4 regions of the Bacillus sp. BSL6 genome follow, and region 2 is predicted to be linked to each of the others. Evidence: riboswitches for the same ligand, from Rfam matches in the RefSeq annotation. Region 2 holds a riboswitch; each other region holds the start of a gene.
The links. Region 2 has a riboswitch for S-adenosylmethionine ahead of RCJ96_RS03230 (bifunctional homocysteine S-methyltransferase/methylenetetrahydrofolate reductase). Riboswitches for the same ligand answer to the same signal wherever they lie in the genome.
Positions count from the first base shown of each region.

Region 1: linked by a shared signal. The riboswitch ahead of RCJ96_RS17555 (hypothetical protein) and the one ahead of RCJ96_RS03230 (bifunctional homocysteine S-methyltransferase/methylenetetrahydrofolate reductase) in region 2 are both predicted to bind S-adenosylmethionine.
Region 3: linked by a shared signal. The riboswitch ahead of RCJ96_RS07730 (YezD family protein) and the one ahead of RCJ96_RS03230 (bifunctional homocysteine S-methyltransferase/methylenetetrahydrofolate reductase) in region 2 are both predicted to bind S-adenosylmethionine.
Region 4: linked by a shared signal. The riboswitch ahead of RCJ96_RS23255 (methionine ABC transporter ATP-binding protein) and the one ahead of RCJ96_RS03230 (bifunctional homocysteine S-methyltransferase/methylenetetrahydrofolate reductase) in region 2 are both predicted to bind S-adenosylmethionine.

Region 1 covers NZ_JAVGCW010000005.1:157,286-165,173, reverse strand. Annotated here, with positions in the region: gene RCJ96_RS17585 (DUF4430 domain-containing protein) at 1-599, shown strand, start outside; gene RCJ96_RS17580 (energy-coupling factor transporter transmembrane component T) at 622-1,500, shown strand; gene RCJ96_RS17575 (ABC transporter ATP-binding protein) at 1,479-3,134, shown strand; gene RCJ96_RS17570 (ECF transporter S component) at 3,107-3,808, shown strand; gene RCJ96_RS17565 (YwiC-like family protein) at 3,992-4,714, shown strand; gene RCJ96_RS17560 (hypothetical protein) at 4,747-4,938, opposite strand; SAM riboswitch class I at 5,061-5,159, shown strand; gene RCJ96_RS17555 (hypothetical protein) at 5,260-5,517, shown strand; gene RCJ96_RS17550 (SWIM zinc finger family protein) at 5,770-6,159, shown strand; gene RCJ96_RS17545 (NAD(P)H-dependent oxidoreductase) at 6,183-6,758, shown strand; gene RCJ96_RS17540 (group-specific protein) at 6,755-7,108, shown strand; gene RCJ96_RS17535 (short-chain fatty acid transporter) at 7,149-7,888, opposite strand, start outside.
Region 2 covers NZ_JAVGCW010000001.1:584,397-592,284, forward strand. Annotated here, with positions in the region: gene metC (cystathionine beta-lyase) at 1-1,003, opposite strand, end outside; gene metI (cystathionine gamma-synthase/O-acetylhomoserine thiolyase) at 1,000-2,112, opposite strand; SAM riboswitch class I at 2,206-2,315, opposite strand; SAM riboswitch class I at 2,519-2,628, shown strand; gene RCJ96_RS03230 (bifunctional homocysteine S-methyltransferase/methylenetetrahydrofolate reductase) at 2,699-4,531, shown strand; gene metH (methionine synthase) at 4,531-7,888, shown strand, end outside.
Region 3 covers NZ_JAVGCW010000002.1:300,793-308,680, reverse strand. Annotated here, with positions in the region: gene RCJ96_RS07755 (NAD(P)-dependent oxidoreductase) at 1-182, shown strand, start outside; gene pssA (CDP-diacylglycerol--serine O-phosphatidyltransferase) at 215-916, opposite strand; gene RCJ96_RS07745 (LTA synthase family protein) at 1,211-3,097, opposite strand; gene RCJ96_RS07740 (DUF3888 domain-containing protein) at 3,352-3,747, shown strand; lysine riboswitch at 3,837-4,018, shown strand; gene lysA (diaminopimelate decarboxylase) at 4,199-5,515, shown strand; SAM riboswitch class I at 5,633-5,741, shown strand; gene RCJ96_RS07730 (YezD family protein) at 5,814-5,957, shown strand; gene cysH (phosphoadenylyl-sulfate reductase) at 6,044-6,748, shown strand; gene sat (sulfate adenylyltransferase) at 6,787-7,888, shown strand, end outside.
Region 4 covers NZ_JAVGCW010000009.1:51,547-59,434, reverse strand. Annotated here, with positions in the region: gene RCJ96_RS23290 (phosphatase PAP2 family protein) at 1-102, opposite strand, end outside; gene RCJ96_RS23285 (hypothetical protein) at 246-773, shown strand; gene RCJ96_RS23280 (arsenate reductase family protein) at 1,195-1,560, shown strand; gene gcvH (glycine cleavage system protein GcvH) at 1,602-1,985, shown strand; gene RCJ96_RS23270 (toprim domain-containing protein) at 2,690-3,034, shown strand; gene RCJ96_RS23265 (thioredoxin family protein) at 3,038-3,346, shown strand; gene RCJ96_RS23260 (hypothetical protein) at 3,501-3,845, shown strand; SAM riboswitch class I at 3,971-4,078, shown strand; gene RCJ96_RS23255 (methionine ABC transporter ATP-binding protein) at 4,378-5,403, shown strand; gene RCJ96_RS23250 (methionine ABC transporter permease) at 5,396-6,061, shown strand; gene metQ (methionine ABC transporter substrate-binding lipoprotein MetQ) at 6,085-6,897, shown strand; gene metQ (methionine ABC transporter substrate-binding lipoprotein MetQ) at 6,970-7,776, shown strand.

The DNA.
Region 1 (7,888 bases), on a different contig from region 2:
CGAAAGAAGAAAAGCCACAGGCACAACCGGAAGTAAAGAAAGAAGAAAAACCGCAGGAACAGCCTGTTACTAAGCAATCAGAACAGCAAAAAGCACAAGAAGAGAAACCACAACAGCAACAACAACCGAAAGCACAAGAAGTAAAAGAAGAAGCGAAGGTTGTGAATCAGCCGAAAGAAACACCGAAGCAGGAGCAGAAAGGAAATCCTGAGGAACCAAAAAATGTACCGGTTCCGCCAACGCCAAAACCAGTACCAGACCCAGTTCCACCGCCAACACCAGTTCCACCTAAACCACAAGCAAAACAAGTTACGATCTCAGTAAAAGGTGATAAAGGGTACTTATTAGGTGCGAAAAAAATGGATGTACAAGAAGGCGATACAGTATATAAAGTATTACAACGCACAGGTTTAGATGTGGATGCGAGTGGGTCTAAAGGCGATGTTTATGTAAAAGGTATTAATGATTTATATGAAAAAGATATTACAGATACTAGTGGATGGAAATATCGTGTGAACGGTGCGTTTCCAAACCATAGTGCAGGTGTAGTAACAGTTAAACCAGGAGATACAATCGAGTGGGTGTATGTATTAAAATAAGAAAGGTACTCGGTAAAGGACTATGAAAATAAGTTTTTCTTCTTTACATCCTTTTGTGAATTTTTTCTATTATATCGGGGTGATGATACTATGTATGATGTGTCTTCATCCTCTTTTTTTAATTGGAGCAATTCTATTAATCGTTATAATCAATGTGATGCAAGGGAATAGCGAAAAGATAAGAAAGATGTTACCGAGCACAATCGTTTTCTTTTTTATGGTCATTTTATTTAATTCGTTATTAACGCATAGAGGTCGAACTACATTATTTTGGTTAGGTGATAGCCGTATTAAGCTTGAGGCAATTATGTTTGGAGTAGTAATGGGGTTATTACTAGTTGCGATTATGTTTACGTTTGCTTCGTATAATGATATTATTTCAAGTCATAAATTTTTATATTTATTTTCTAGAATTTCACCGAAAGTAGCATTGTTAACGATGATTACAGTGAGGTTTGTTCCTTTGTTTATGAGGCGATTACAGAAAATAACACTTGTCCAAAAAACGAAAGGTGTACAAGTAGATGCAGGTTCAATTGTGGAACGAGTGAAAAATGGTATGCAATTGCTGCAAGTATTATTAATTTGTTCATTAGAAGATGCGCTGCAAACAGCAGATTCTATGCAAGCTCGTGGATTTGGTGTAACGAAGCGTACAACATATATTCGGTATAGAATGGAAAGACGCGATTGGTATACGCTCAGTTATTTAAGTATTCTACTTATCATTGCTATTATATGTAGTACATATGGCGGAGGAAAGTTAATCATTTATCCGAAAGTCGAATCTATTTTATTTCAGCAATATGATGGAATGATGTTCGGCGTATTTACGATGTTTATTAGTTTACCAATTATAATGGAAGGAAGGGAGTGGCTATGGTGGCGCATGCAGAAATAAACAATTTATCATTTGTATATGCTGATGAAAACGAATATGCGTTACAGCATATTTCTCTTTCTGTTCAAAAAGGAGAGTTTATTGCACTTGCTGGAGGATCAGGATCTGGAAAGACGACTTTATTAAAACATTTTAAAAAGGAATTACTTCCAATCGGTAAGCGTACTGGGGATACATATTATGATGGTACTTTATTAGAAAATGTACCGGATTTGTTATCTGCTCAAGAAATTGGTATGGTATTTCAAAATCCAGAAAATCAGCTCGTAATGGATACAGTAATTCAAGAATTAGCGTTTTCTTTAGAAAATATCGGATTACCATCACATATTATTCAAAAAAGAATAGCCGAGCTTATTAGTTTCTTAGGATTTCAAGATTTATTGCATCAATCTGTTCATACGTTATCTGGCGGACAGAAGCAACTTGTCAATTTAGCTGCGGTATTAGTGATGCAACCGAAATTATTATTATTAGATGAACCAACTGCGCAGTTAGATCCAATTGCTGCGAAAGAATTTTTAGGATTGTTAAAGCGTATTAATGAAGAACTTGGAATTACAATCGTTTTAAGTGAACATCGTTTAGATGAAGTAATACCCCTTGCAACGCGCGTTATTTGTATGAGTAACGGCCAAATCGTGTATGACGGTAGTCCGAAAACGGTTGTAGCAAATATGTGGAAAGTAGAAAAGTTCCGGCCATTTATTCCGCAAATTCCAAGATTGTTTTTAGAGTGGAATGCGAAAGATATTCCGTTTACAGTGCGAGAAGCACAAATGAAAATGAATGATTTTTCAGCGATATCATATGTAAATGAGCCAATAGTACAAAGTGAAAAGCAAGAAGTCATTTTAAGTGCCGAGCATATTTCGTTCCAATATGAAAAGAATAGTCCGCTCATTTTACGAGATTTAACAGTATCGATTGAAAAAGGAAAATGGGTAGCTCTCGTTGGAAAGAATGGTACAGGGAAGTCTACACTGTTAACGATTTTAGCAGGGTTACAAAAATCGAGAAGAGGGAAAGTAAAGTGGAACGGGAAAGTGATACATAAAATTGATTCGAAAGAACGATTTAAAAGTATTGGGTATGTATCGCAGCATCCGTATTATCATTTTACATTTGATACAGTGTGGGACGAGGTGTATGAACGAGCACGTGAATTATACGGAGAACAAGGAAAAGAAAGAGCAGAAGATACGCTAAAACAGTTTTGGTTGTACTCGCTTAAAGAACGCCATCCACATGATTGTAGCGGGGGAGAGCAACAATTACTTGCATTATGTACGACATTATTATCAAAGCCAACTTTATTATTACTGGATGAACCGACAAAGGGACTCGATCCATGGAAGAAAGAAAGAGTAGGGGAGCTATTTAGGAAGTTGCAAAAAGAAGGTACAACAATTGTAATGGCAACGCATGATATTGAATTTGCAGCGAAATACGTTGATCAATGTATGATGTTATTCGACGGAGCAGTCATTATGAATGATGCACCGAAAGAATTTTTTAGTGGTAACTTCTTTTATACAACCTCTATTAACCGATTCATTCGAAAAGAATTGCCATATGCATTAACGTGGGAGGATGTGTACGGAGCGTGTCCAAACGATATGTTGCATTCATAATATGTATTTTTGCAGTAATAATAGGCACATTACTCTTTACTACACTTATCATGGATGGGTATTACATGTTAAGTAGTTTGTTTTTATTAGTCGTTATTATGTTACCTTTCTATATCCGCTTTGAAAGAAAGGCGTTTGTTTCACGTGAAATTGTTCTCGTCGCTGTGTTAGCCGCAATTGCAGCAGTGAGCCGCGTACCATTTTCTATTTTACCGAGTGTACAACCAACTTCTTTTGTTATTATCGTTTCTGCAATCGTCTTCGGAAGTGAAACTGGCTTTATGATCGGGGCAACAGCGGCTATCGTATCTAACATCTTTTTAGGACAAGGTCCGTGGACGCCGTGGCAAATGTTTTCATGGGGTATGATTGGTTTTATAGCTGGATTATTACGTAATACGTTTTTAATGAAAAAGCTATGGGGAAGACTACTATACGGATTGTTTGTTGGATTTTTATTTGGCTGGATCATGAATTTTTGGGGGCTTCTCGGTTTTATACGAGAGGCAACGTGGGAAACAGTCATTTCGTATTATATCGCAAGTTTTTATTTCGATTTGAGCCATGCAATTTCAAATGTTGTGTTCTTGCTATTATTTAGTACTTCTTGGATTACAATTCTTACAAGATTTAAAAAGAAATATGGCATATTAGATGAGCATAACATGGTATAGAAAAGCATACTCATATAAGGTAGGGTCGCGACTTACATATTCGTTTGCCTCTTTCATGCTTCTTACATATTGTAAGGAGCATTTTTTATTGTCAAAAAATAGTCCAATATATATCCGTTACTATATAAAATTATTTGTATAATAGTAGGTGAGAATTATTTTCAAAAGGGAGGTATATAGTTAATGAAGTTAGTTATTCCGAAGCAACATGGTGCATGGGCGATGCTTGTTATACCATTTCTATTAAGTGTCATACTTGGGAAACCTACTATATATCATATTCCATTGTTTATAGCTTGGTTCTTTATCTATTTAGCTACGTATCCATTCCTTATGTATATAAAGCAAAAACGAAAAAAAGAGTATTTACATGCAGCAATTGTGTATTTTATCATCGCTTTTGTATTTGGGATGATTTCTCTATTATATGAATGGCGCATTCTTTTATTCGTAATAGTCATGATTCCACTATTTATAGTAAATATGCATTATGCTCGTCAAAAAAATGAAAGGGCATTACTAAATGACATTAGTGCGATTGTTGTTTTCTGTATTGGTGGTTTAGTTAGTTATTATTTTTCAATGAAACTTATAGATAAAACAGCATTATTTATTGCGCTTATTTCATTTTTATATTTTTTAGGAAGTACGTTTTATGTGAAAACGATGATACGTGAGAAAAATAATCCGAAGTATCGCTTTATATCTTGGGGTTATCATATTCTATTAATGATCATTGTATTTGCTATTAATCCGTTGTGTTCTCTTATTTTTATACCAAGTGTCATTCGAGCCATTATATTGTATGGCAAAAAAATTTCTATTATAAAAGTAGGGATTTTAGAAATTGTGAATTCTGTATATTTTTTAATCATAACGGCAATAATTATGAAGTATGCCATTTGAAAAAACTTCCCACCTTATGATGGGAAGTTTTTTCAATCTTGTTCTAAAATGTGAACGGTGTAATCGCAGCGTTGAATAGCTTGTTCGATCGCATAAAGAGATTGCTCAATACGAGCGCGATTAAAATCTTTTTCAACAGTCTGTAATGCTGCTTCTAAACATTGTTTTGCTTCTTGTAATGATTGAAAAGAGTCTTGGACATATCCGCGGGCATTTTGATGCATTTCATAATCCTCCTTGCATACTCATATATGTATAGTATGAACAGTAAAGAAGAAAATATAATTTGTTATATTTGTTTGACAATTGAAATGAAATTACGTATAGTAAGAATTAAGTGAATATTTTCTTATCCAGAGAGGTGGAGGGACTGGCCCGATGAAACCCAGCAACCGCGATGCAGGTGCTAATTCCAGCAGAACAAATTTGTTCTGGGAGATAAGACGAAGATATATACGTAACTTCTTCTTATCGGAGAGGTTTTTTTATTGCAAAAAAACCGATTACGAAAATTTACATTAAGAAGAAAGGGGTTGCGCATTGCTGTGACACTCGAAAAATACGTAAAACTGCGTAGTACAGTTTATGAATATATGATAGAGCAAGATAAGCCAATATCATTGTTAGATATTCAAGAACATATCGTTTCGCATCATGAAGGAAAATTCACGAAAAAGATGTTACATCAATTTTATTTATCAAGACTATTAGATGAACTGAAACTGGATGGGAAAATTACATTAGCTGATGAATATCTCTATACGGAAAAAGGGGTATTTTATAAGGCGAGAAAAGGGAGCTAAGCTCTCTTTTTTTGAAGTATGTAGAGTAAAAGACTGCTTAAGCAGCCTGATACAGGGAATGGTGTTGAGTGTGTAGTGTCAAAGATTGAATGTGCCTGAAAGAGGCACTTCATATCGGCTGCAAATGAAAAGAGACACCTTCGCCGAATAGGTGTCAGTTGTTTTGTCATATAGACTTGCTATTTGACAGTTATTAGAATAACATGCAGTGGCTCTAGAAGTCAAAAGGGAATTAAAGGAAGAGGTGTTGTTATGTACGCTTATTTATTACATGATATAACGAAATGGATTCCTAAGTACATTATGGATCAAGGGTATGAATATTATGAAGAAGGACATGTAGATGATGTTGAAATACAAGATAAGAAAATATTTGCTTTCGTTACTGGAAATGCAGGAAACTATGAAGTGATTATTGATCTTGAAGATTTTACAGAAAGTAGCTGTGAGTGTCCATATGAAAACTATTGTAAACATATGGCGGCAGTTGTTTATGATATTCAAGGTGCTGGTGAAAGTACGGTGAAAGAGAAACTGAAAGATTTAGACAAGGAAGAGTTGCTTACCGTATTAAACCGTTTATTACAAAGCTCAAAAAATGTACAAATTGTAGAGAAGATGTTAAAGAAGGGGAAACTTTAACTTATAGAGGGAGTTGTTATGTATTGAATGTACTAATTGTATACGCTCATCCTAGTCCTTCCAGTTTTAACGCGGCGATTTTAAAGCATGTACAAAAAGGATTACAAGAAACAAACCATTCGGTTACGGTACTTGATTTATATAAAGAACAATTTAATCCCGTCCTTGTATTTAATGAAGAGAAGAAAAGGCGTGATTTAGTAAATGAAGAAGAAACAGCTCGGTACAGAGCGTTAGTAGAAGAAGCGGATACTCTTCTCTTCATTTATCCAATATGGTGGTGGGGGATGCCAGCTATTTTAAAAGGATTTATTGATCGCATTTTCGTTGCTGGTTTTGCTTATAAATATGAAGGTGCCCTGCCGAAAGGGTTACTAAAAGGTAAGAAGGCATGGGTAATTAATACGTTAGACTCACCGTTATGGTACGTCGCACTACTATATCGATCAGCCGATTGGATTATAATGAAGAGAGGTGTTTTACGTTTTTGCGGCATTCGCGATATAAAACGATCTGTTTTTCAATCTGTGAAAACGAGTAAACGAGAGAAGCGGGAAAAGTGGTTATTACAAATAGAAGAAAAGGCTCGTACGTTATGAATGAAATGGAACGTATTATAAATTGTTGTCAGTATGATAATGAACTTTTTCGTACATATATTAATTGCTTAATTCAATTGAAGAAATGTAGTGAAACATTTCAGCAAATTCAAATACAATTAAGAAATGATTACTTAATAAGAGGAATTTGTGAAAGAGAAGTTGATGAAGTAGTAAGGGGAAGTAAAGAATATGATACATATTTTCTTCCTAAAGCATTACAGTGGAATTTCCTTAAGAACAATCCACATTTAATTGAAAAAGTATGTGAAGATTTTTTTGCATTTGAGGCATTATATCTTACGGAGATAGAGTGGAAGACCGTGATAAATTGCGTGGGAAATAAATGATTTATTGTGTAAAAAAGCTAGTATAAAACTAGCTTTTCGTTTAAATAAATAAGAAACATAGGCTTATGATAAATCCTGCATATAGTAAGTTCACAACGCAAAATCCCATAATATCACGAGCACCTAAACCAGCTATCGCTAATGCTGGTAATGCCCAGAAAGGTTGAATTAAATTTGTCCAAGCATCGCCCCACGCAATGGCCATTGCTGTTTTTGCAGCAGGTACACCAAGTTCAGCGCCAGCTGGAATCATAATGGGTGCTTGCACAGCCCATTGACCGCCACCAGATGGAACGAAAATATTAACGATGCCAGCACTTAAAAAAGTAAAGAGCGGGAAAGTTGTTTCGTTTGAAATGCTAATAAAGAAATTCGAAATAGCTCCTCCAAGTGAAAGGCCTTCACTATTTGCTCCAATCATCATCCCCATAATTCCTGCGTAAAACGGAAATTGAAGTAGAATGCCAGAAGCGCTTTTCGTAGAGTCTGAAAAAGCGCGAATATATTGAATCGGAGTACGGTGGAAAACGAGTCCAGCAATTAATAACATAAAAATAACGATGTCTAGCGTAAGGTTAAAGCCTTTCGTATAAAAGTAGTTGAAAATATAAATGAGACCTAACAATCCAACGCAAAGTGTAATGATGATACTATTTTCCATTTTTTCAGCGAACGTATTTTTTCCTATCTCTTGAGCGGCAGCTTCCTCATGGAATACGCTAGGATCTACTGTTATTGTATGTTTTGCATCTGGATGCATCGCCTTATTAATGAGAGGCA
Region 2 (7,888 bases):
GGTAGGAAAGGATCGATTCGACAGCCCCTAAACTAACTGCAAAGACAGGTAATTTTACTTTTGATAAAAATTGGCGAAGTGCGTCTTCTGATTGTAAAGTGAAAGATAGGACAGCTCCTGCTGATGTAGCTTGAGATTGTTGAATGTGAAATCCAAGATGTGTTTGTAATCCTGGATAATAGACATTTTGAACTTTAGCGTGCTCTTGTAAATAGTGTGCAATTTTATTGGCATTAGCAGCTGAATGCTCAAGACGTACATGCAATGTTTTTAGACCACGAAGTACGAGAGAACAATCTTGCGGGCCTAGAATAGCGCCGAATGAATTTTGTAAAAAGCCAAGTTTTTGGGCGAGATCGGTATCTTTTACAACTGCTAATCCGGCAGTAACATCACTATGACCGGCAATGAATTTTGTGGCACTATGAAGAACGACATCAGCGCCAAGGTCAAGTGGTTTCTGGAATAATGGTGTCAAAAATGTATTATCAACAAAAGTAAGGGCGCCAATAGATTTTGCAAGTTTAGAAACAGCACGAATATCTGTCACTTTTAAAAGTGGATTGGAAGGTGTTTCTACATAAAAGAGTTTTGTATTTGGCTTAATGTTTTGCTTTATTTCTTCTAAATTGGTCATATCAACAAATGTATGTGAAACACCGTAACGGGAGAGAACTTCAGTTATCATTCGATAAGTTCCTCCGTATACGTCTTCTGAAATGAGTACGTGATCACCTTGTGAAAGGAGGAGGAATGCAGTAGAAATCGCTGCAATTCCTGATGCGAAGGCAAATCCTTTTGTTCCGCCTTCTAATAAAGCAATGATGTCTTCAAGAGCTTCACGAGTTGGATTGCCTGACCTGCTATAGTCATATTTCCCGAACGTATCTACATCAAATTGGTGAAATGTTGATGTGTTATAGATGGGAACGTTAACAGCTCCTGTTTGCGAGTCATGTTTATATTGGTTGTGCAGTAAGAGTGTATCTATAGAATAACTCATATTCTTACACCTTCTTTTACAAGTTTAATGGCTTGCTTTAAGTCTTGAATTAAATCGTTACTATTTTCAATACCAACGGAAAATCGAAGAAGACGATTACATACACCGTTTGCTGTTCTAATTTCTTCAGGAATATCAGCGTGTGTTTGTGTTGCTGGATATGTCATTAAACTTTCAACACCACCGAGACTTTCGGCAAATGTAATTAAGGATAAAGATTGTAAGAATGGATTAATCCATGTTTCATCTTTCAGACGAAACGAGATCATGCCGCCTCTTCCAGGATAAAATACATCTGTCACCCCATCCTCATCATTTAAATAAGCAACAACTGCTTTTGCATTTTCTTCATGTTGTCTCATGCGAAGCGCTAACGTTTTCATACCACGAATTAATAGCCATGAGTCAAATGGACTTAAGACTGCACCAGAGGCATTATGATAATGAGCGATTTCCTCACAAAGTTCCTTTCCTTTTGCAACGACAAGTCCGCTTAGTACATCGTTATGACCACCTAAATATTTCGTTGCACTATGAAGTACGATATCGGCACCTTCTGTTAATGGCTGCTGTATATAAGGTGTGTAGAATGTGTTGTCTACAATAAGAAGTAGTCCGTGTCTTTTCGCTACAGTTGCAACAGCGGCAATATCGGTAACTTGCATTAATGGATTAGTTGGAGTTTCTATGAAAATAGCCTTCGTTTTCGTTGTGATGGCTTGCTCAATTTGTTTAATAGATTGTGTATTTACGTATCTACATCGAACGTTCCACTTTTTTTCGTGCTCAGAAAATAATCGATAAGTGCCACCGTATAAATCTTCGGAAACAATAAGTTCGTCTCCAGAGCGGAATAGGGAAAGGACAAGAAGAACGGCTGCCATCCCTGAACTACAGGCATAACCTTGTTCACCGCATTCTAAGTCTGCGATTGCCTGTTCTAATAGGCCGCGCGTTGGATTTCCAGTTCGTGAATAATCAAATCCAGTAGATTTACCAATTCCTTCGTGACGATAAGCAGTTGAAAAATAAACAGGTGGATTAACAGTTCCTGTTGTAGTTTCACTCCGGTTTCCGATTTGCGCTAATTTTGTTTCGATAGTTGACATGTGAAAATTCCTCCTTTTTAAATTGAACCATTAGTTGAATATAAAATAAAAAAGCCTTCTAAGAAGAAGGCTTTCGGTTTGAATAGAGTCTTCTTCTCATCTGTCAAATCTTTCACAATTTGCTGGAATTAGCACCTTATTAACAAATGTTAATGGTTGCTGAGGCGTCATAGGGCCAGTCCCTCTACCTCTCTAGATAAGAATGTTCGTATGAAATTTTATTATGTTTTTAACTTTACAACAAAAGATAATTGAATTGCAACTTTATTTTAAATAATTTTTATTTTTCCGCAAGTGTCATTGACTTTTGTATTTGTGCGTGCTAAATTTATAAAAAAATTAACAAACATTGTTAAAAGGGGAACGCATTTCCTTTTAGCTACATAAATAAAATAATAAAGACAAACTCTTATTGAGAGCGGTGGAGGGAAAGGCCCTGTGAAACCCGGCAACCTTCAAACGAAATGTTTGAAACGGTGCTAATACCTGCAAAACGAATGTTTTGCATAATAAGAGGAGGATCGATTATGTCCCCCTCTTCAAAGTGAAGAGGGGGTTTTTATATTGATAGAAATGAGGGAGATTTGTGAAATTACTAGATTTATTATCAAAAGGAATTGTAATAGGTGATGGTGCGGTTGGGACGTTATTACATTCACATGGTTTGCAAAGTAGTTTTGAAGAATTGAATATATCTGATCCAGATTTAATTGTATCGATTCATAAGCAATATGTAGCGGCTGGGGCAGATGTGATTCAAACAAATACGTACGGAGCAAATGAAGCGAAATTACGTATGTATGGATTAGAAAATCAAGTTACTGAAATTAATAGAGCGGCAGTAAAACTGGCGAAAGCATCTGTTACAGACAGAAATGCAATTTTAGGCACAATTGGTGGTATGAAACATATCGGGGCGGTTACGACAACTGATATGGAGCGAGAATTTATGTTACTGGAACAGGCAAGTGCATTATTAGAAGAACAGGTTGATGGACTGCTATTAGAGACTTTTTATGATGAGTTTGAATTACTTCATGCTGTCCAGGTGTTACGAAAAGAAACAAATATTCCAATTGTAGCGCAATTGGCGTTACATGAGGCGGGTACGACTCAAAATGGAAATGATGTAAATGAAATATTAAAACAGCTTTTAGATTACGGTGCAAATGTTGTTGGATTGAACTGCCAACTAGGGCCACTTCATATGACGGAAGCTCTTAAAATGATATCGATTCCGAAAAATGGTTACTTGTCAGCATATCCAAATGCAGGTCTCCCAAATTATGTAGAGGGACGATACGTATATGAGGGAAGTCCAGCTTATTTTGAAGCGATGACACCGAAATTTATTGAGCAAGGTATTCGGTTATTGGGCGGTTGTTGTGGCACGACTCCAGAACATATTGAAAGTATGAAACGTGCTACTCTAAATGTTACGCCTGTAATAGAAAAGGATACGGTTCAAAGACCGAAAGTAGTTCATACACATGAGAAACGTTCAAAAGCTCATGTCACTTTAGCAGAGAAAGCAAAAAAACAAACGACCGTAGTAGTGGAATTAGATCCACCAAAAACGTTAGATACGCAGCGGTTTTTTGAAGGCGCAAGAGCATTGAAAAGAGCTGGAGCAGATGCTATTACTCTAGCAGATAATTCATTAGCATCGCCCCGTATCTCGAATATGGCAATGGGAGCATTATTAACGAAGCATGATATTCCGGTATTGACGCACTTAACATGTAGAGACCATAACGTCATCGGACTACAATCTCATTTACTAGGATTATCAGCGTTAGGCATGGAAGAAGTGTTAGCTTTAACTGGAGATCCAGCGCGCGTTGGTGATTTTCCAGGTGCCACTTCTGTATATGATTTGTCCTCTATCGAGCTCATTAAAATGATTAAAGAAATGAACGATGGGCGTTCCGTTTTAGGGAAATCCATTGGACCGGCAACAAGGTTTTCTGTGGGCGGTGCATTTAACCCGCATGTAAGACATTTAAAAGCAGCGGTTAAGCGAATGGAACGGAAAATAGATGCTGGAGCAGAATATTTCTTAACGCAGCCGATTTATGATATCGCGTTAATTGAAGAAGTGTATGAAGCGACAAAGCATTTAGAACAACCTATTTTTATTGGGATTATGCCATTAATAAGTAAACGGAATGCAGATTTTCTTCATTTTGAGGTGCCAGGTATTACTTTACCTGAAGCAGTAAGAGAGAGAATGGATGGACATGAAACGAAAGAGGCAGCAATTGAGGAAGGGATTCGTATTTCTCAAGAATTGATCGATGCGGCGATGAAATACTTTAACGGCATTTATCTTATTACACCATTTTTAAAATATGAAATTACAGAACATCTTGTTAAATATGTGAGAGAAAAGCAAGAAGTGAAAGAAGGTATTAATTGATGAAATGTATAGAAGAAAAATTACAAAATAACATCTTAATATTAGATGGTGCAATGGGAACGATGATCCAGCAAGAGGATTTAACTGCGGAAGATTTCGGAGGAGAGGAGTACGAAGGGTGTAATGAGTATTTAGTAGAAACAAGACCAGATGTTATTTTAAAGATTCATAAAGCCTATATTGAAGCTGGAGCGGATATTATTGAAACAAATACATTTGGGGCAACCAATATTGTACTAAGTGATTATGCGTTATCTCATTTAGACGAGGAGCTAAATGAGAAGGCAGCGCGTTTAGCGAAGCAAGCAGTCGAAGAAAGCGGGAAGGAAGTATATGTTGCGGGAGCAATGGGACCGACAACGAAAGCGATTAGTGTTACTGGTGGTGTAACGTTTGAAGAATTAATTGAAGCTTATACACGGCAGGCAAGAGGATTGTTGAAAGGAGAAGTGGATGTATTACTCGTTGAGACGAGTCAAGATATGCGTAACGTGAAGGCTGCTTATATTGGAATTCAAGCGGCTTTTGATGAACTAAATACAGTTGTACCTATCATGATTTCGGGAACGATTGAACCGATGGGAACGACTCTAGCTGGGCAAACAATTGAGGCTTTTTACTTATCGGTAGAACATATGAAGCCATTATCTGTTGGATTAAACTGTGCGACTGGTCCGGAGTTTATGAGAGACCATATTCGTTCTCTATCTGATTTATCGGAGTGTTACATTTCTTGTTATCCAAATGCAGGTCTTCCTGATGAAGATGGACATTATCATGAATCTCCATCTTCTCTCGCTGAAAAAGTGAAGCGATTTGCTGAAGAAGGATGGGTTAATATTATCGGTGGTTGTTGTGGCACAACACCAGAACATATAAAAGCAATGAAAGAAGCACTAGCATCCCTAAAGCCTCGTGAACATCATGAACGAGAAGGTCATGGAGTTAGTGGATTAGAGGCACTGCAATATGATGACTCTATGAGACCATTATTTGTTGGTGAAAGAACAAATGTTATTGGATCACGTAAATTTAAAAGATTAGTAGCAGAAGGGAAATTTGAAGAGGCTGCTGAAATCGCTAGAGCGCAAGTGAAGAAAAATGCTCATATTATTGATATTTGTATGGCAGACCCGGACCGCGATGAAATAGAAGATATGGAAAACTTCTTGGCAGAAGTTACGAAAGTGTTAAAAGTACCGATTATGATTGACTCAACAGATGAACATGTGATGGAGCGAGCTCTTACTTATATTCAAGGGAAAGCTGTTATTAATTCAATTAATTTAGAAGATGGAGAAGAGCGATTTAAAAAAGTGACACCGCTTCTTCGTAAATATGGTGCTGCAATTGTAGTTGGAACAATCGATGAAGATGGAATGGCAGTAAGTGCGGAAAGAAAACTAGAAATTGCGAAAAGAAGTTATGAGTTATTGACGACGAAATATGGTATACGCCCATCAGATATTATTTTTGATGCACTTGTATTTCCTGTAGGGACAGGTGATGAAGAGTATATTGGCTCGGCGGCTGCGACGATAGAAGGGATTCGCCTTATTAAAGAAGCATTACCAGAGTGTTTAACGATTTTAGGTGTAAGTAACATATCATTTGGTTTACCACCAGCTGGTCGCGAAGTGTTAAATTCCGTCTTTTTATATCATGCAACGAAAGCAGGGTTAGATTACGCGATTGTAAATACGGAAAAATTAGAGCGCTATGCGTCAATTCCTGATGAAGAAAAACGCCTTGCAGATGCATTGCTTTTTGAAACGACGCAAGAGACGTTAGAAAAATTTACAAACTTCTATCGCGTGGCAAAAAAGAAAGATATTGTTGTCCAAGAAACATTAACACTTGATGAAAGGCTCGCAAATTACATTGTAGAAGGTACGAAACAAGGTTTACACGAAGATTTAAGTCTCGCACTTACAGAAGGAAGAAAACCTTTGGATATTATTAATGGCCCACTTATGACAGGAATGGATGAGGTAGGACGATTATTTAATAATAATGAGCTTATCGTTGCTGAAGTATTGCAAAGTGCTGAAAGTATGAAAGCTGCTGTAAGTTATTTAGAGCCACATATGGAATCTAGCGATAGTGCGAAAAAAGGAAAAGTATTATTAGCAACTGTAAAAGGTGATGTGCATGATATTGGGAAAAATCTCGTTGAAATTATTTTAGCAAATAACGGATATGAGATTATTAATTTAGGAATTAATGTTCGCTCGGATCGAATTGTGCAAGAAGTACAAGAAAAGAAGCCTGATATTATAGGCCTTTCTGGTTTATTAGTAAAATCGGCTCAACAAATGGTAACGACTGCTGAAGATTTAAAAGCGGCGGATATTGATATTCCAATTGTTGTAGGCGGGGCAGCGTTAACGAGAAAGTTTACAGATAATCGCATTTCGCCATCTTATAAAGGGCTCGTATGTTATGCGAGTGATGCGATGACGGGGCTGGATATTATTAATAAGCTTCAAAAAGAAGAAGAGCGTGAGAAGATGAAGCAGGATAAAAAAGAACGTCATCTTCATATCGTAACAAAAGAAGAGAAGAAAGTAGAAATTCCAGCAGTAATTGAGCCATTGCCGAAGGCTGAGGTTATCGTGCCGGATTCAACAAAACGAATTGTATTAAGAGATGTTCCTGTTTCACATCTCGCGCCATTTCTAAATAGACAAATGCTGCTTGGACATCACCTTGGCCTAAAGGGAAGTGTGAAGAAACTTTTGCGAGAGGGAGATAAAAGAGCGCATGAATTAAATGATTTAATAGATGAATTATTGCAGGAAGGACAATCTTGGTTAAAACCGAAAGCAGTGTATCAATTTTTCCCAGCGCAAAGCGACGGACAGAATATTGTAATATATGATCCAGAAGATCATACGCGTGTTATAGAGCGTTTCACATTCCCAAGACAAGGAAAAGCACCATATCGTACTTTAGGTGACTATTTACGCCCAGTTGGAGATGAGATGGACTATGTTGCTTTCCTATCTGTTACGGTTGGAGAAGGTGTTCGTGACATTGCTGAAGAGTGGAAAGCGAAAGGTGATTATTTACGCAGTCATGCTATTCAATCGTTAGCGCTTGAACTAGCAGAAGGACTTGCTGAAAAAACACATATGCTCATTCGCGATCGCTGGGGGATTCCAGATTCGCCAGAATTGACGATGGAAGAACGCTTCCGTACGAAATATAGAGGGATACGAGTGTCCTTCGGTTATCCAGCATGTCCAGAACTCGCAGATCAAGAAAAGTTATTTCGCTTAATTCATCCAGAGGAAATAGGTATTTCATTAACGGAAGGATTTATGATGGAGCCAGAAGCGTCTGTAACGGCTATGG
Region 3 (7,888 bases), on a different contig from region 2:
AGCCGAAAATTACTGAAGAGCTAAAAGGATTAAAGAATGTGGTACTTGCTCCTCACGTAGGAAATGCAACATTCGAAACGCGTGATGCGATGGCTGAAATGGCGGTAAGAAATATTTTAGCTGTATTAAATGGCGAAGAAGCTATAACGCCTGTCAATCAAAAAGTATTCGTTACAAAATAAAAAGAAACCTTCCGGAATCGGAAGGTTTCTTTTTATTTTTCTTTATTTGCTCTTTTTGATGGTCTTTGTCTAAGGAATTGAGATAGCATGTACAAAATATATAGTGGAATAGCAATGAATAAGAAAACAGAAAAATTACCGAACCCTGTTTGGTACATTGTGATAATGATGCCCACTAAAAATAGTGTAATAATGATGCTATATCGTGGAATTGGTACATCTTTTAAACTTGGGATACGAATGCGGCTCACCATTAAAAATGCGAACGTTACAAATACTGTAATAAGAACGATTTTTGGAATGGTATGTGAAAATAATGTTAAGAAAGCAACAAGCCCTCCCGCTGCTGTAATCGGTACCCCAGTGAAATATTTCATTGAAGTAGAAGATGGTGTTACATTAAATCGTGCTAAACGATATGCTCCGAAAAGAGGGAATAGCCCCGCTATGTATAGTCCGATGATTCCATAATTAGAGAAAGATGTGTAATACATGAGAACAGCAGGTGCTGCACCAAATGTTACGACATCCGCAAGCGAGTCAAGCTCTTTTCCCATTTGTGAATCAACACGTAATAAACGAGCAACACGCCCATCAAGACTATCTAACATCATCCCGATAAGTACTAAAATAGCAGCTGATTTATAATATCCTAAAGATGCATAGCCGATTGACAAGAATCCACTATATAAATTTCCGAGCGTAAATAAGTTTGGAATAGCTGCTCTATACAAAATCTGATCCCTTGCTTTCTGTAATAAATTCTTAATTAGTGTATGAAAGTTTACTTATTTTATCATACCATAAATTTCTTCTTCACACGAAAGAAATTCCCAATTTGTGAAAGATTTCATATCAGAATGATTTGAAAAATAAGTGAAAAAAGAAGGGGCTGTCTCATAAGCCTCTTTCGAAGTAAGATCACATGAAATTGAAAAGGCAGAAACGTTATAAAATTAACATTTCTGCCCTTCACTTTTTATTCGATTTTGGCTAAAAAGCACTTTTTGGGACAGCCTCTTCTTGTATTATTCAAAGTTCGTTATCATAGTTCCAGTTTTATACTGATTGTTAGGATCGAAACGTAACAAATCTCCATAAATGAGTTTGTCGGAAAGTTTCAATTCTGTTTTTGCTTTTTCAATATTCGGTTGACATAATGAGATGTCTGCTTCTTCACCTGTGTTTCGTTTATAGCACATGTTTTTTGTATACACATAATCTTCCGAAACGAAGCTACCATCACGCATTACCATAAGTGGATCTTCTTCTTTAATAAATAAGTCAGTTCCAAATTCAACTGATTTATTTGTTTTAATACCAAGTAAATGAAGTAGCGTTGGTTTAATATCAATTTGACCAGACACTTTAGAAATGACTTTTCCTTCTTGACCAGGTACATGAATAATGAGAGGGACGCGTTGTAATTGCATAGAATCAAATGGTGTAATAGCGTCTTTCCCAAGGAACTGAGCCATAGCTGCGTTATGGTTTTCAGAAATACCGTAATGATCTCCGTAAATGACAATAACAGAGTTGTCATACAGTCCTTCTGTTTTTAATTGTTTAATAAATTGTTTAAGAGCTTCATCCGTATAACGAACGGTTGGGAAGTAACGGTTTACAACGCCACTTTCCGAATTAAACTCATCAACATATTGATCTTCTGGATTTAGAAGAAATGGAAAATGATTTGTTAAAGTAATGAATTTTGTATAGAACGGCTGTGGTAAGGATTTTAACTTTGGAATAGATTGTTCAAAGAACTCCTTATCTTTTAATCCCCAACCGACTGACATTTGTTCTGTGCCTACGTAATCATTTAAATTAAAGTAACGATCATATCCAAGTGCAGGATACATTACATCCCGATTCCAAAACGCTTTATCATTTGAATGGAAGACAGCAGAAGAATATCCGTATTTCTTTAATTGTTCTGGTGTAGCTGTATATTCATTTGTTGCGTGAGTAAAGAATACAGAACCGCGGTCTAACGGATAAAGTGAATTTTCAACGATAAATTCAGCATCAGAAGTTTTACCTTGTCCTGTTTGATGATAAAAGTTATCGAAATAAAAACTATCTTTAATAAATTCGTTTAAAAATGGAGTAATTTCTTTTCCATTTATTTTTTTATTAATAACAAAACTTTGTGTAGATTCCATTGAAATCAAAATGACATTTTTACCTTTTGCAGATCCAAATAAGTTCTTATCAACTTGCTTATCTTTTGAGTCTGTATAGTTTTTAATTTCAGAGAACCCGTCCCCACTTGCAAATACACGTTCAGCTGAAGATTTTGATTGCAGTGTAATATCAAATAGATGATATGTGTATAAACCTAAATTTTTCACGACAGTTTGACGATCGAATGAGCGTGAGAACATTTGTGGTTTATAAATAACAGAAACAACAATTTGTAGTGCTAATAGAGCTGTTACACCGCTAAAGAAAGTTCTCTTCTCAGAGCGAGAAAGCGGCGTTTTGTCGCAAAATGATGGGAATTTACGCGAAAGAAACATTAAGATGATCGCATCTGCGAATAACAGTAATGTTTTATACGTAAAGAGTTCTTTTATACTCGTCCCTAAATCAGCCATATTATTTGTTTGAAATAATACTGGGAACGTAACGAAATCGTTATAAAACCCATAAAACATTGCATTTCCAAATAAAATGAATGACAGTATAAAACTAATTCCAACTATAATGCGATTTCGGTGTTTAGATGCAAATAATGCAAAACCGAAAAATAAAAGTAACGCAGCTAGTGGATTCATAAAAAGCATAAATTCTTCAAAGAAATTATCAATTTTAATATCAAACGCTAGCTTGTACACAATATATGTTTTTATCCATAATAAAACGACTGCAACGAGTGCGAATCGCAGTTTTGGAAACAGACGTTGTAGCATAATATACTCCTCTCCTAAAAAGCATGACGGTTCTTGTGGGCCTATTTGATTAGCGCCTCATTTTATATATACGAACAGTCCTTTATTATTATGTTTATTATACTATGAGTATCATTATACGAAAATAAAAGAGAGTTGTGGACTTTTTTATAACAATTGAGTAGAAAAAGGGCAGTAGGAGACAATAAAATGGAGTTTCTATGTATGATTATTATCGTGCGCGGAAAGAATCGTGTAACAATATGGAGGTTATAATGCGAAAATTATTATATTTTATAGTATGCAGTAGTGTTATACTTTTTGCTTCACCAAGTGTGTCGGTAGCAGAGTATGATGCACCTCTTATGGAAGATGCCCTTTATTCTGTGTTATTTCCGAAAATAAATAAAGCAATCGAAAAACAATATGGGAGCTTGAAGCCTTATCAATGCCCGAAAATTATTAGTTTAAAAAAAGTGTATAGCGGTACATATTTATTTCAAGCGAGTATTGAAGTGACTAAGTATGAACGTGTTGCAGGGAAAATTGCGCCACCATTTGAGAAGGTAACGATTACATTTAATAACGAAGAAGGTGAATGGGAAGTGACAAAGGTTTCAGTAAAGCGCTTACCAAACGATACGAAACTAAACTGTCAAAAAGCAATATAAAAAATTGTTTGACAAATAAAATGGTCCTTTGGTATTGTTAATAGCAACAATTAGATGTTTGAAAATTAAATAGACTTACCTCATCTACTCTCAAAGGTAGAGGCCGCGATAGGAAAGAGTAAGCTATGGGAGATTTAATGGAATCTGTGATCATAGGTTGAAAGGGACTATTGCCGAAATATAAGAATAACCATCTTATTCATATATTGGGACTGCATTGAATAAATGTAGTACTGTCATAAGATTTATTTTATGGAGAGCTATTTGGAGATGTTGATGCGGTTTCTTATTTTGAGGAGATAACAACTCGTTTATTTTTTCAATATATATTTTTCCTAATAAGAAACGCGTGTGAACATTGTTCCGCGCGTTTTTTGTCTATCTAAAAGCGTGCTGCAATGAATAGAAGATTGGGGTTATGAGTTTTAGAGGAAATAAGGGAGGAATTCAAATGTATTTACACGGCACAAGCCGAATTAATGGGCAAGGACACTTAGAAATTGGAGGGTGCGACACGACGCAGCTAGCAAAACAATATGGAACACCACTTTATGTATACGATGAAGAGTCAATTCGAGGAAAGTGCCGCGCGTTTCATCGTGCTTTTAAAGAAAGTGGGTTCTCTTATCAAGTAGCATATGCAAGCAAGGCGTTCTTGTGCATGGAGATGTGCCGAGTAGCTCGTGAAGAGAATATGTCATTAGATGTTGTTTCTGGAGGAGAATTATATACTGCACTACAAGCAGGATTTCCTGCATCGCGCATTCATTTTCATGGCAATAACAAAACAGATGAAGAAATTGTGATGGCTCTTCAGGCGAATATTGGTTGTTTTGTCGTAGATAACTTCTTAGAATTAGAAATTTTGCATGATTTAGCAGTGCAACATGGGAAATTTGTGAACATATTAATTCGTGTAACGCCCGGAGTAGAGGCGCATACACATGAATATATTACAACAGGTCAAGATGATTCAAAATTTGGATTTGGCGTGTCAAATGGTCAAGCGATGCAGGCAATTGAGCTTGCTTTACAAAAATCAAATTATAACGTGTTAGGAATTCATTCACATATCGGATCACAAATATTTGAAACGGCTGGCTTTGTGCGAGCGATTGAAGTTCTTCGTCAATTTTTAGAAGCAGTGAGAGAGCGAACAAATTATGTAGTAAAAGTGCTAAATGTAGGGGGAGGATTCGGAATACGCTACACAGAGTCCGATACACCATTAACTCTTGAGACGTATGTGCGAGCTGTAACAAGTGCGGTGAGAGAACAATTTACGTTATGTAATTATCCATTGCCAGAAATATGGGTTGAACCAGGCCGTAGTATTGTAGGTGATGCCGGAACGACACTTTATACAGTCGGATCTGTGAAAGACATTCCTGGTATTCGGAAATATGTATCAGTGGATGGTGGGATGACTGATAACTTAAGACCTGCTTTATATAACGCTCGTTATGAAGCGATGTTAGCGAATCGAGGGAATGATGAGAACGAGGAAGTTGTTTCGATTGCAGGGAAATGCTGTGAGAGTGGAGATATGTTAATTTGGGATATTACTTTACCGAAAGTTGCCTCTGCCGATTTACTAGCGATTTCTTGTACAGGGGCATATGGGTACTCGATGGCGAATAATTATAATCGGATTCGTAGACCAGCTGTCGTCTTCGTGAAAGGCGGTACATCACAAATTGTTGTAGAGCGCGAAACATATGAAAATATTATTGGGAACGATCGCATACGTATTAAAGAACTTGTTTAAATGAGGAAAAAGGAGTTGTTCGGATGGGCAATTCCTTTTTTGTAAAATAAAATAATTAAAATATATCGGAAAACTAGGATTGAAAAAAATCAGAATTGTGATAAAATACAAATACAAAGCTTATCAAGAGAAGCGGAGGGAACTGGCCCGGCGAAGCTCGGCAACCTGCTTATAGAAAGCAAGGTGCTAAATCCAGCAAAATGGAATCCATTTTGAAAGATAAGGTAAAATATATTACCGAACAGTCTTTTCGAAATGGGAAAGATTTTTTTTATGAATAAAAAGGGGGGCTGTTCGCGTGAGCGTACGGGAACATTTTGAGGAAGTATCTGAGAAAATTGAAGCGATGCTTGCTGATATGAAATATGGTTCAATTACAATTGTTGTGCAAGATGGAAAAGTCATTCAATTAGAGAAAAGTGAAAAAGTACGTTTAAAGTAAAAAGCGCTGACTAGAAAAACTAGAGGCGGTTTTAACCTATTTTATTAGGTTAAAACCGTCTTTTTGCTTTTACAGGGGGAAAAAACATGTTGACGTATGAAACGTGGGAAGAAAATGATATTTCATTTTCAGAAGAAGATGAAACGAAAGGCGCGCTATCAGTATTAAGTTGGGCGTATAAAGAATATGAAAATGAAATTGTATACGCATGTAGCTTCGGAGTGGAAGGGATGGTACTACTGCATCTTATTAACCAAGTAAATCCATCTGCTAAAGTTGTATTTTTGGATACAAATGTTCATTTTCAAGAAACGTATGAATTAATTCAAAAAGTACGAGAACGATTTCCTTCATTAAATATTATAGAAAAACAGCCAAAACTTACACTTGATGAACAAGCCAAATTGCATGGTAACAAGCTATGGGAAAGCAATCCTAATCTTTGTTGTAAGATTAGGAAAATTTTACCGCTAGAAGAATCATTAGCGAATGAAAAAGCGTGGATATCGGGGTTGAGGAGGGAACAATCAGAAACGCGTAAGCATACAAAGTTTATAAATCAAGATCATCGCTTTCAATCTATTAAAGTTTGTCCGCTCATTCATTGGACGTGGAAAGAGGTATGGCGATATGTATACAAGCATAGCTTGCCGTATAACCCATTACATGATATTGGATATCCAAGTATTGGGTGTGAGAAGTGTACGTTGCCTGTAGGAGAGGGTGGCGATTCAAGAGATGGTAGATGGGCTGGGAAAGTGAAAACTGAATGTGGTCTTCATTATCAATAAGATGAATCTTGAAATAAAACTAAGAGGGGATATAGAACATGAGTACAGTAAACGAATTAGTAAACCGTGTAGACGAGACATATGACGTATTACAAATTGAAAAAGAAATTGGGCTAGATAATATTGCGTTAAGTGATTTAGAACTATTAGCGACAGGGGGATATAGCCCGCTTACTGGTTTTTTAGGAAAGAAAGATTATGATTCGGTTGTAGAAACGCTTCGTTTAGCTAATGGGAGTGTTTGGAGTATACCAATTACATTACCAGTAACAGAAGAAGTAGCAGAGACGCTAAAAGTTGGAGAGGAAGTAAAACTTGTTAACGGTGGAAATGTATATGGTGTCATTCAAATAGAAGATATTTTTGTGCCTGATAAGGAAAAAGAAGCGTTACTAGTATATAAAACGACGGATGAGGCTCATCCGGGAGTGAAAAAATTATATGAACGACCGAACGTTTATGTCGGTGGGGCTATTGTTCTTACGAAACGCTTTGAAAATAATCCGTTTCCTTCTTATCATTTAGACCCAATTGAAACGAGAGAAGAATTTAAAAAACGTGGTTGGAAAACAGTAGTAGGATTTCAAACGAGGAACCCGGTGCATCGTGCCCATGAATACATTCAAAAATCTGCTCTTGAAATTGTAGATGGACTCTTTTTAAATCCGCTCGTTGGGGAAACAAAATCGGACGATATTCCAGCTGATGTACGGATGGAAAGCTATGAAGTATTACTTCAAAACTATTATCCGAAAGATCGTGTCTTTTTAAGTGTATTTCCTGCGGCAATGCGTTACGCAGGACCGAGGGAAGCAATATTCCATGCATTAGTTAGAAAAAATTTTGGATGTACCCACTTTATCGTAGGGCGCGATCATGCTGGGGTAGGAGATTATTACGGAACTTATGAAGCACAAGAAATTTTTACAAACTTTACAGTGGAAGAGTTAGGGATTACACCGTTATTTTTTGAACATAGTTTTTACTGTACGAAATGTGAAGCGATGGCTTCGACAAAAACATGCCCGCACGGAAAAGAAGATCATGTTATTTTATCGGGTACGAAAGTAAGAGAACTATTAAGAAACGGTGAGATTCCGCCAAGTACATTTAGTCGTAAAGAGGTAGTAGAGGTACTAA
Region 4 (7,888 bases), on a different contig from region 2:
GTGAACAGCCGATTTATTTAATACATCGTAAAGGGGACTTACGAGTACGAGTAGAAGTATATAACTTAACGGAAGAAAAGATGAAAGTTTAAATTTCTTCATGATAATCTCCTATGTTTAGTAATGTAAGTAAATTCAATTGATTATAATATAGAAACGTAATTTGGGCTATCGATTTTGCTTACATTTTCTTGAATGAACCTTACGTTTTTGTCACTTGACTGAAAAGAAGGGGAGGGTGCTGAATGAAGCGTTTATCGTATTTCTTAGTTTTTATATTGATATGCCTAGCGAGTGCTGGGTGTGCAAAGGATAAAGAAGGAGAGAAATTAGAATATAACGGAAGAGCACTCGTAATTGGAGTTGTTGGAGAAAAACCGAAAGATACGTTTAGGAATGTAAAGTTTGAGGAAATGAAGTTAGAGGAACTGGAAAAGAAATCTAAGGAAGTAGATGGTTTTCTAATAATGAAAGATCACTTTCAAGAAGCCTCAACAAATCAGTATAAAAATGTATTTTCATCACTAAAGAAACCAGTATTTTTTATCGGTTTACAAGATAAATCATATTCGATTTTTATTACAAAAGGGATAGAGTATAACAGTGCCCGAAAAGATGTAAATGCGATGTATACGCAAGGGTTTGCAAATATCGGAAGTGGTGAAGGACAACAATGGGCAGTTGGTTTATCTAATGGCGGAAATACAGAAGAAAGTATTCATAATATGTATATCGTCGTATTTCAAACAATTGCAGATTATTTGAATAGATAATGAAGGAGCCTGCAAAAGAGGCTTCTTATTTTTTTAATCAAACGTTTGTTTAAGATGTATGTTCGGTAGGAAGAAATTGATGTAGCTAAAGGGTGAACAAGGGAAAATAGGAATTTAATCAAACGTTTGTTTAACATATATGTTCGGTAGAAAGAAAACGATGTAGCTAAAAGAGTGAACAAAGAAAAATAGTGAGTTAATCAAACGTTTGTTTAACATATATGTTCGATACAGAATGAGAGAAAAATCTAAAAAAATATATATTTATTTTTTCTTAACAAATGGCGGAAAAATAAGAAAAATTTGCAGGATTATTAAAAATTATCACGAAATAAGTAAAAGTTTAGCGAATAATCGTTTGAAATAATAAAACGTTTTCTATATGATAAAGGTAAAGGTTAGTAAAAAAGTAGGTGAATTTATGACAGTAACATTTTATTCATATCCAAAGTGTGGCACATGTCAAAAAGCAAAGAAATGGTTTGAGGCAAACGATGTAGCATATGAGATGATTCATATTGTTGAAAATCCACCATCAAAAGAAGATTTACGTAATTTACATGAAAAAAGTGAATTACCATTAAAAAAATTCTTTAATACAAGTGGAATGCGTTACCGTGAACTTGGTCTGAAAGATAAGTTAAAAGATGCAAGTGAAGACGAAATGTACGAGCTTTTAGCATCTGATGGCATGTTGATTAAACGTCCAATTGTAACAGATGGAACGAAGGTAACACTTGGTTTTAACGAAGAGCAGTTTGAAAGTGTGTGGAAAAAGTACCAATAAGGTATTTTTACATAATTAATACATTCACTGGAGGTACAGTCATGAGCATTCCAAATAATTTACGTTACTCTGAAGAACACGAATGGGTAAAAACTGAAGGTAATGAAGTTGTTATCGGTATTACTCACTTTGCACAAAGTGAGCTAGGCGATATCGTATTCGTTGAACTTCCTGAAGTAGGTGCAACAATCGAAGCTGACGAGCCATTCGGAAGCGTAGAATCTGTTAAAACAGTTTCTGAATTATACGCACCTGTAAGCGGTAAAGTTGTAGCAGTAAACGAAGAATTAAGTGACCAACCAGAACTTGTTAACGAATCTCCATACGAGGGTGCATGGATGGTTAAAGTTGAACTTTCTGATGCAAGCCAAGTTGAAAAGTTATTAACTGCTGAAAAATATGCAGAAATGACAAACCAAGACTAATTATAGTCGAATGAAGGACAGCCTTTGTGCTGTCCTTTTTTATTTTATGTAAAATAATGAACGTAGAATCATATACTAATTATCGTGTGGAAGAACGTTTTTTGAAAAAAATTTTTGTTTTTTTATTGTCTAGCTCCAGTGGCTAGATTGTTCGGTGGCTGCACTTCTTCCTGCAAGGCAAAAGGCGCCTCTAGTTCAGGGGTTCGGGTGTCCTCCTGTTCTGAACGAGCGCTTGCACTTTTCATTGTCCAGCTCCACCTCCTAGCCCTTCATGTCTAAGAACCTTCCGCACGAGAAGACAAAAAGCGTCTTCTGTGCGAAAGAACCTTAGCCAACAGGGCTAAGCAGTCGGTTCCGCTTTTCTTTATGATCCAGCTCCAGCGGCTAGATTGTTCGGTGGCTGCACTTCTTCCTGCAAGGCAAAAATCGCCTTTGCGTCAGAAGCTCCATCCCTCTCACAATCTAAACGAGCCGTTTGCGCTTTTTATTATGATCCAGCTCCAGCGGCTAGAACAGTCGGTCATTTCACTCCTTCACTTGAGGCAAAAGGCGCCTCTAGTTCAGGAGTTCCAATGCCCTTCTGTTCTGAACGAGCCGCTTGCGCTTTTCTTTTGCAAAAATAAACAGGAAACAACATGAAAATAACGAATATACTATATACTAAGTTAAAGGTTGTATAGTATATGGTGATCGGGTGATGACATATGATTTATGTAGAAAAAGTCATTATTGTAGAAGGTACATCAGATAGAAGAAAGATTGAATCTATTATTCGGGAACCAGTGGAAATTGTTTGTACAAATGGTACAATTGGTTTGTCGAAAATGGATGAGCTCGTTGATCAGTTTTTTGATAAGGAAGTGTATGTGCTAGTGGATGCTGATGATGCTGGAGAAAAGTTAAGGAAACAGTTTCGAAAAGAATTTCCGCAAGCAGAGCATATTTATATTGATCGCTCGTACCGGGAAGTGGCAACAGCGCCATCTTCACACTTAGCAAATGTATTATGGGGAGCTGACATTGACGTTTATACAGAATATTTACGGTAAGGAATGATAGAAGTGATTGATTGGACAGGAGCCGAAGCTACAGCCCTAATAGAGAACGAAGAAAAAACAGTGTTATATGTATATACTCCAATGTGTGGAACATGCCAATTAGCAAAAAAGATGTTAACAGTCGTTGAGATGACAATTGAAGATTTGAAAATTGGGATGTTAGATTTAAATTATGCTCCGCATTTCGCGAAAGAGTATGGAATTGAAAGTGTACCGTGTTTACTTGTTTTTGAAAATGGGACACTGATAAAGAAGATATATGCATTTCATTCGGTTGAATATTTATATACGGAATTAAAGTAGGCGGCAAAGTTTTTGCCGCCTCGACATATTTCTTGGGAAATATGTCGAGATGCAGGGTGGTTACAGTATTTGTCGAGCGAAAGTAACAGGATTGCTCTTTAGTAAGAGGGAATGGTATGTGTAATAGAAAGTGATATGAAGGATGTGATTTAGAGTGAAATTATATTCTTTGCTTCAGTCATTTGTAAATTACGCTAATGGTCAATATCATTTAGAGCCGCTTTTAAGACAAGGAGAAAAAACTGTTAATTTCCGCTTTGGGGATGAAAGTTGTTCGTTACAAATTTCAAAAGATTATATAGAGTTGCTACATGAGGAAAGAGGAACGGAGCAAATCGTTTGTGTAGATGAAGAAGATGTAAAACAATTGGTGAATGGCAATGTACGATTGCAAACGTTAATGAACGATGGACGTATACAATATTCGGGAACGTATCGAACGATGTTATTAATTGAATCGATGTTTCATATATGTAAACCGATGTCAGTAGGTGCTTAAAATTCTGAAGTTTCGTTTTTTACGAAAATTTCTGTTGACATGGTGTGTGGATATTGATACAATTCAATTCATAAAATATAGACAATTTCATAAATTACAAATCAGACGAAAATGTAATCTGATTTCTCTTATCAAGAGAGGTGGAGGGACTGTGCCCTGTGAAGCCCGGCAACCGTCAACTTATGTTGAAATGGTGCCAATTCCTGCAAAGCAAATGCTTTGAGAGATGAGAGAGAGGGATAATGTTGTTATATACGCATATAAACCTTTCTGCTTCTCTAAAGCGGAAAGGTTTTTTTGTTGTTTGAATGTGGAGGACATTCAAATAATAAAAGTAATGATAACGGTGGGCTATACGCATCAAAAATAAAAAATTGCGGAGTCGATCAAAAATCTAGCTCCAGCGGCTAGAACAGTCGGTCGTTTCATCCCTTCCTATGAGGCAAAAAGCGCCTCTACGTCTGGGATTTGGGCGCCCTCTTGTTCTAAGCGAGCCGCTTACGCTTTTTATTAAAAAAAGGGGTGATACACCATGATTCTATTAGAAAATGTAAAGAAAATATATAAAGCAAAAAGCGGTGATGTCACTGCTGTAGATAATGCCAATTTAAAAATAGATAAAGGTGAAATATTTGGTGTTATCGGATATAGTGGCGCTGGAAAAAGTTCTTTAATTCGATTATTCAATCAGTTGGAGAAACCAACTTCTGGCCAAATTACAATCGCAAATCGTGTCATTTCAGCCATTACAGGAAGCGAGCTTCGTAAGGCAAGGCAAGAAATCGGAATGATCTTTCAGCACTTCAACTTACTTTGGTCACGAACTGTACGTGAAAATATCGAGTTCCCACTTGAAATTGCAGGTGTTGATAAAGCGAAGAGAAGGAAACGCGTTGATGAGTTAATTCATCTTGTTGGATTAGAAGGAAGAGGTGACGCGTATCCATCTCAGCTGAGCGGAGGACAAAAGCAACGTGTTGGAATTGCAAGAGCGTTAGCTAATAATCCACAAGTACTTTTATGTGATGAAGCAACGTCAGCTCTTGATCCAGAAACGACAGATCAAATTTTAGATTTACTATTAGATATTAATAAACGTCTCGGCTTAACAATTGTACTTATTACACATGAGATGCACGTAATTCGAAAGATTTGTAATCGCGTTGCGGTAATGGAGAAAGGAAAGATTGTAGAAACAGGTCCAGTACTTGATGTGTTCCGTAATCCAAAGCAGGACATTACAAAACGATTTGTACAGCAGTTAACGGATTCTGAAGATACAAATGAAACGATTGAAAGTTTAATTGAGAAATATCCAGATGGTAAAGTAGTTCGTTTGCAGTTTATCGGTGAAGCTGTAGAAAGACCAGTGCTTCAAAGATTAATGCAGCGCAGTGATATAGAAGTTAGCATTTTGCAAGGCAATATCGCACAAACGAATAACGGTTCTTACGGTAGTTTAGTTGTTCATTTAAATGGTGAGGAAACAGCGATTCAGCAAGCAATAGAGGGAATACATCAAGATCAAGTAGAGCTGGAGGTGATTGCACATGGATAAGTTACTCACGAATGTTGATTGGAATCAAATGTTAGAAGCAACTGGTGAAACGTTATATATGACGGCAATCGCAGCTCTTGCCACATTTATTTTAGGACTCATTTTAGGATTGTTACTCTTTATGACAGCGAAAGATAATTTATGGGAAAACAAAGCGGTTAATACGGCGATTGGAGCGTTCGTAAACATTTTCCGCTCGATACCGTTCATTATTTTAATCATTTTATTAATCCCATTTACAAAGATTCTGCTTGGAACAATTCTTGGAGCGAGCGCTGCACTTCCAGCTTTAATTATTGGAGCAGCACCGTTTTACGCAAGAATGGTTGAAATTGCACTTCGCGAAATTGATAAAGGTGTAATTGAAGCTTCAAAAGCGATGGGAGCAAAAACAAGTACAATTATTTTAAAAGTATTGATTCCAGAATCGTTACCAGCATTAGTATCTGGTATTACGGTTACGACAATTGCGTTAGTAGGCTATACAGCAATGGCGGGAGTTGTTGGTGCTGGTGGTCTTGGAACACTTGCTTATTTAGAAGGATTCCAACGAGGGAATAACGATGTAACAATCGTTGCGACAATTTGTGTATTACTAGTTGTATTTTTCATTCAGTGGATTGGTGATCGTGTAACGACTCGAATAGATAAACGATAATAAAAAACGGGAGGATGTTTCAAATGAAAAAATTATTACTGACAGCACTTATTTCAACTTCAATTTTTGGGTTAGCTGCTTGTGGCGGGAAAGATAACGATGAAAAGAAACTAGTTGTTGGTGCTTCTAACGTACCGCACGCTGAAATTTTAGAAAAGGCAAAACCGTTACTTGAGAAAAAAGGAATTGAATTAGAAGTGAAAAAATTCCAAGATTACGTATTACCAAATAAATCGTTAGCGGATAAGGATTTAGATGCAAACTACTTCCAGCATATTCCGTATTTAGAAAAAGAAATGAAAGATAAAAAATATGATTTTGAAGTAGCAGGAAAAATTCATTTAGAACCGATTGGTGTATATTCTCAAAAATATAAGAGCTTAAAAGAACTTCCAGACGGAGCGACAATTATTATGAGTAATTCAGTTGCTGATCATGGACGTGGTTTAGCAATTTTACAAAAAGAAGGCATTTTAAAAATTAAAGATGGGGTGGATCCAGTTAAAGCAACTCCAAAAGATATCGCAGATAATCCGAAAAACTTAAAATTTAAAACGGATATTGAGCCTGGTTTATTACCACAGGTGTATAACAATAAAGAAGGCGACGCGGTTTTAATTAACTCGAACTATGCAATTGATGCGAAGTTAAACCCGGAAAAAGATGCAATTGCAATTGAAAGTAATGATTCACCATACGCAAACGTAGTAGCTGTTCGTAAAGGCGATAAAGATAAGAAAGAGATTAAAGCTCTTGTAGAAGTATTACATTCTAAAGAAATTGAAGACTTTATTAATAAAGAATATAAAGGGGCAGTTGTTCCTGTAAAAGAATAATTGCTGGGGAAGGGCTGGTGTATGCCGGCCCTTTTTATAACTACATAATTATACGGGAGAAGGGGACATCATATGAAAAAGATTCTATTGTCAGTTGTTACAGCGCTGTCTGTATTTACATTAGCTGCTTGCGGAGGGAAAGAGGAGAATAAGCTTATTGTGGGAGCTTCTAACGTGCCGCACGCTGTTATTTTAGAAAAGGCACAGCCAATATTAGAGAAAAAGGGTATTAAATTAGAAATTAAAAAATTCCAAGATTATGTGTTGCCAAATAAAGCGTTAGCGGATAAGGAAATTGATGCGAACTACTTCCAACACATTCCTTATTTAGATAAAGAAATCCAAGAAAAAGGATATAAAATTGTAAACGCGGGAAAAATTCATTTAGAGCCAATGGGTATTTATTCGAAGAAATATAAAAGCTTAAAAGACTTACCAGATGGCGGGACAGTGATTATGAGTAATAACGTAGCGGAGCGTGGCCGTATGCTAGCACTGTTACAAAAAGGCGGCATTATTAAACTAAAAGACGGTGTAGATGTTGTGAAAGCAACAGTAAAAGATGTTGTAGAAAATCCGAAAAACTTAAAGTTTAAAACAGATGTAGAGCCTGGTCTTTCACCGAAGTTATATGAAAATAATGAAGGTGATGCATTATTTATTAATTCAAACTATGCAATTGACGCAAAATTAAATCCAACAAAGGATGCGATTGCGATTGAAGGATCAGACTCTCCGTATGCAAATATTATTGCAGTTCGTAAAGGTGACGAGAAGAAAAAAGAAATTAAGGAGCTAGTAGAAGTACTGCATTCAAAAGAAATTCAAGATTTTATTAATAAAGAATATAAAGGTGCTGTACTTCCGGTAAGTGAATAAATATAAGGAAAGGGCTGGAAATTTACCAGTCCTTTTTTCTTTATATAAATAAGAAGAAAGGTGTATCATATAAGGATGCAAGTGAAATACTTATATACATTTGTGAAAAAAT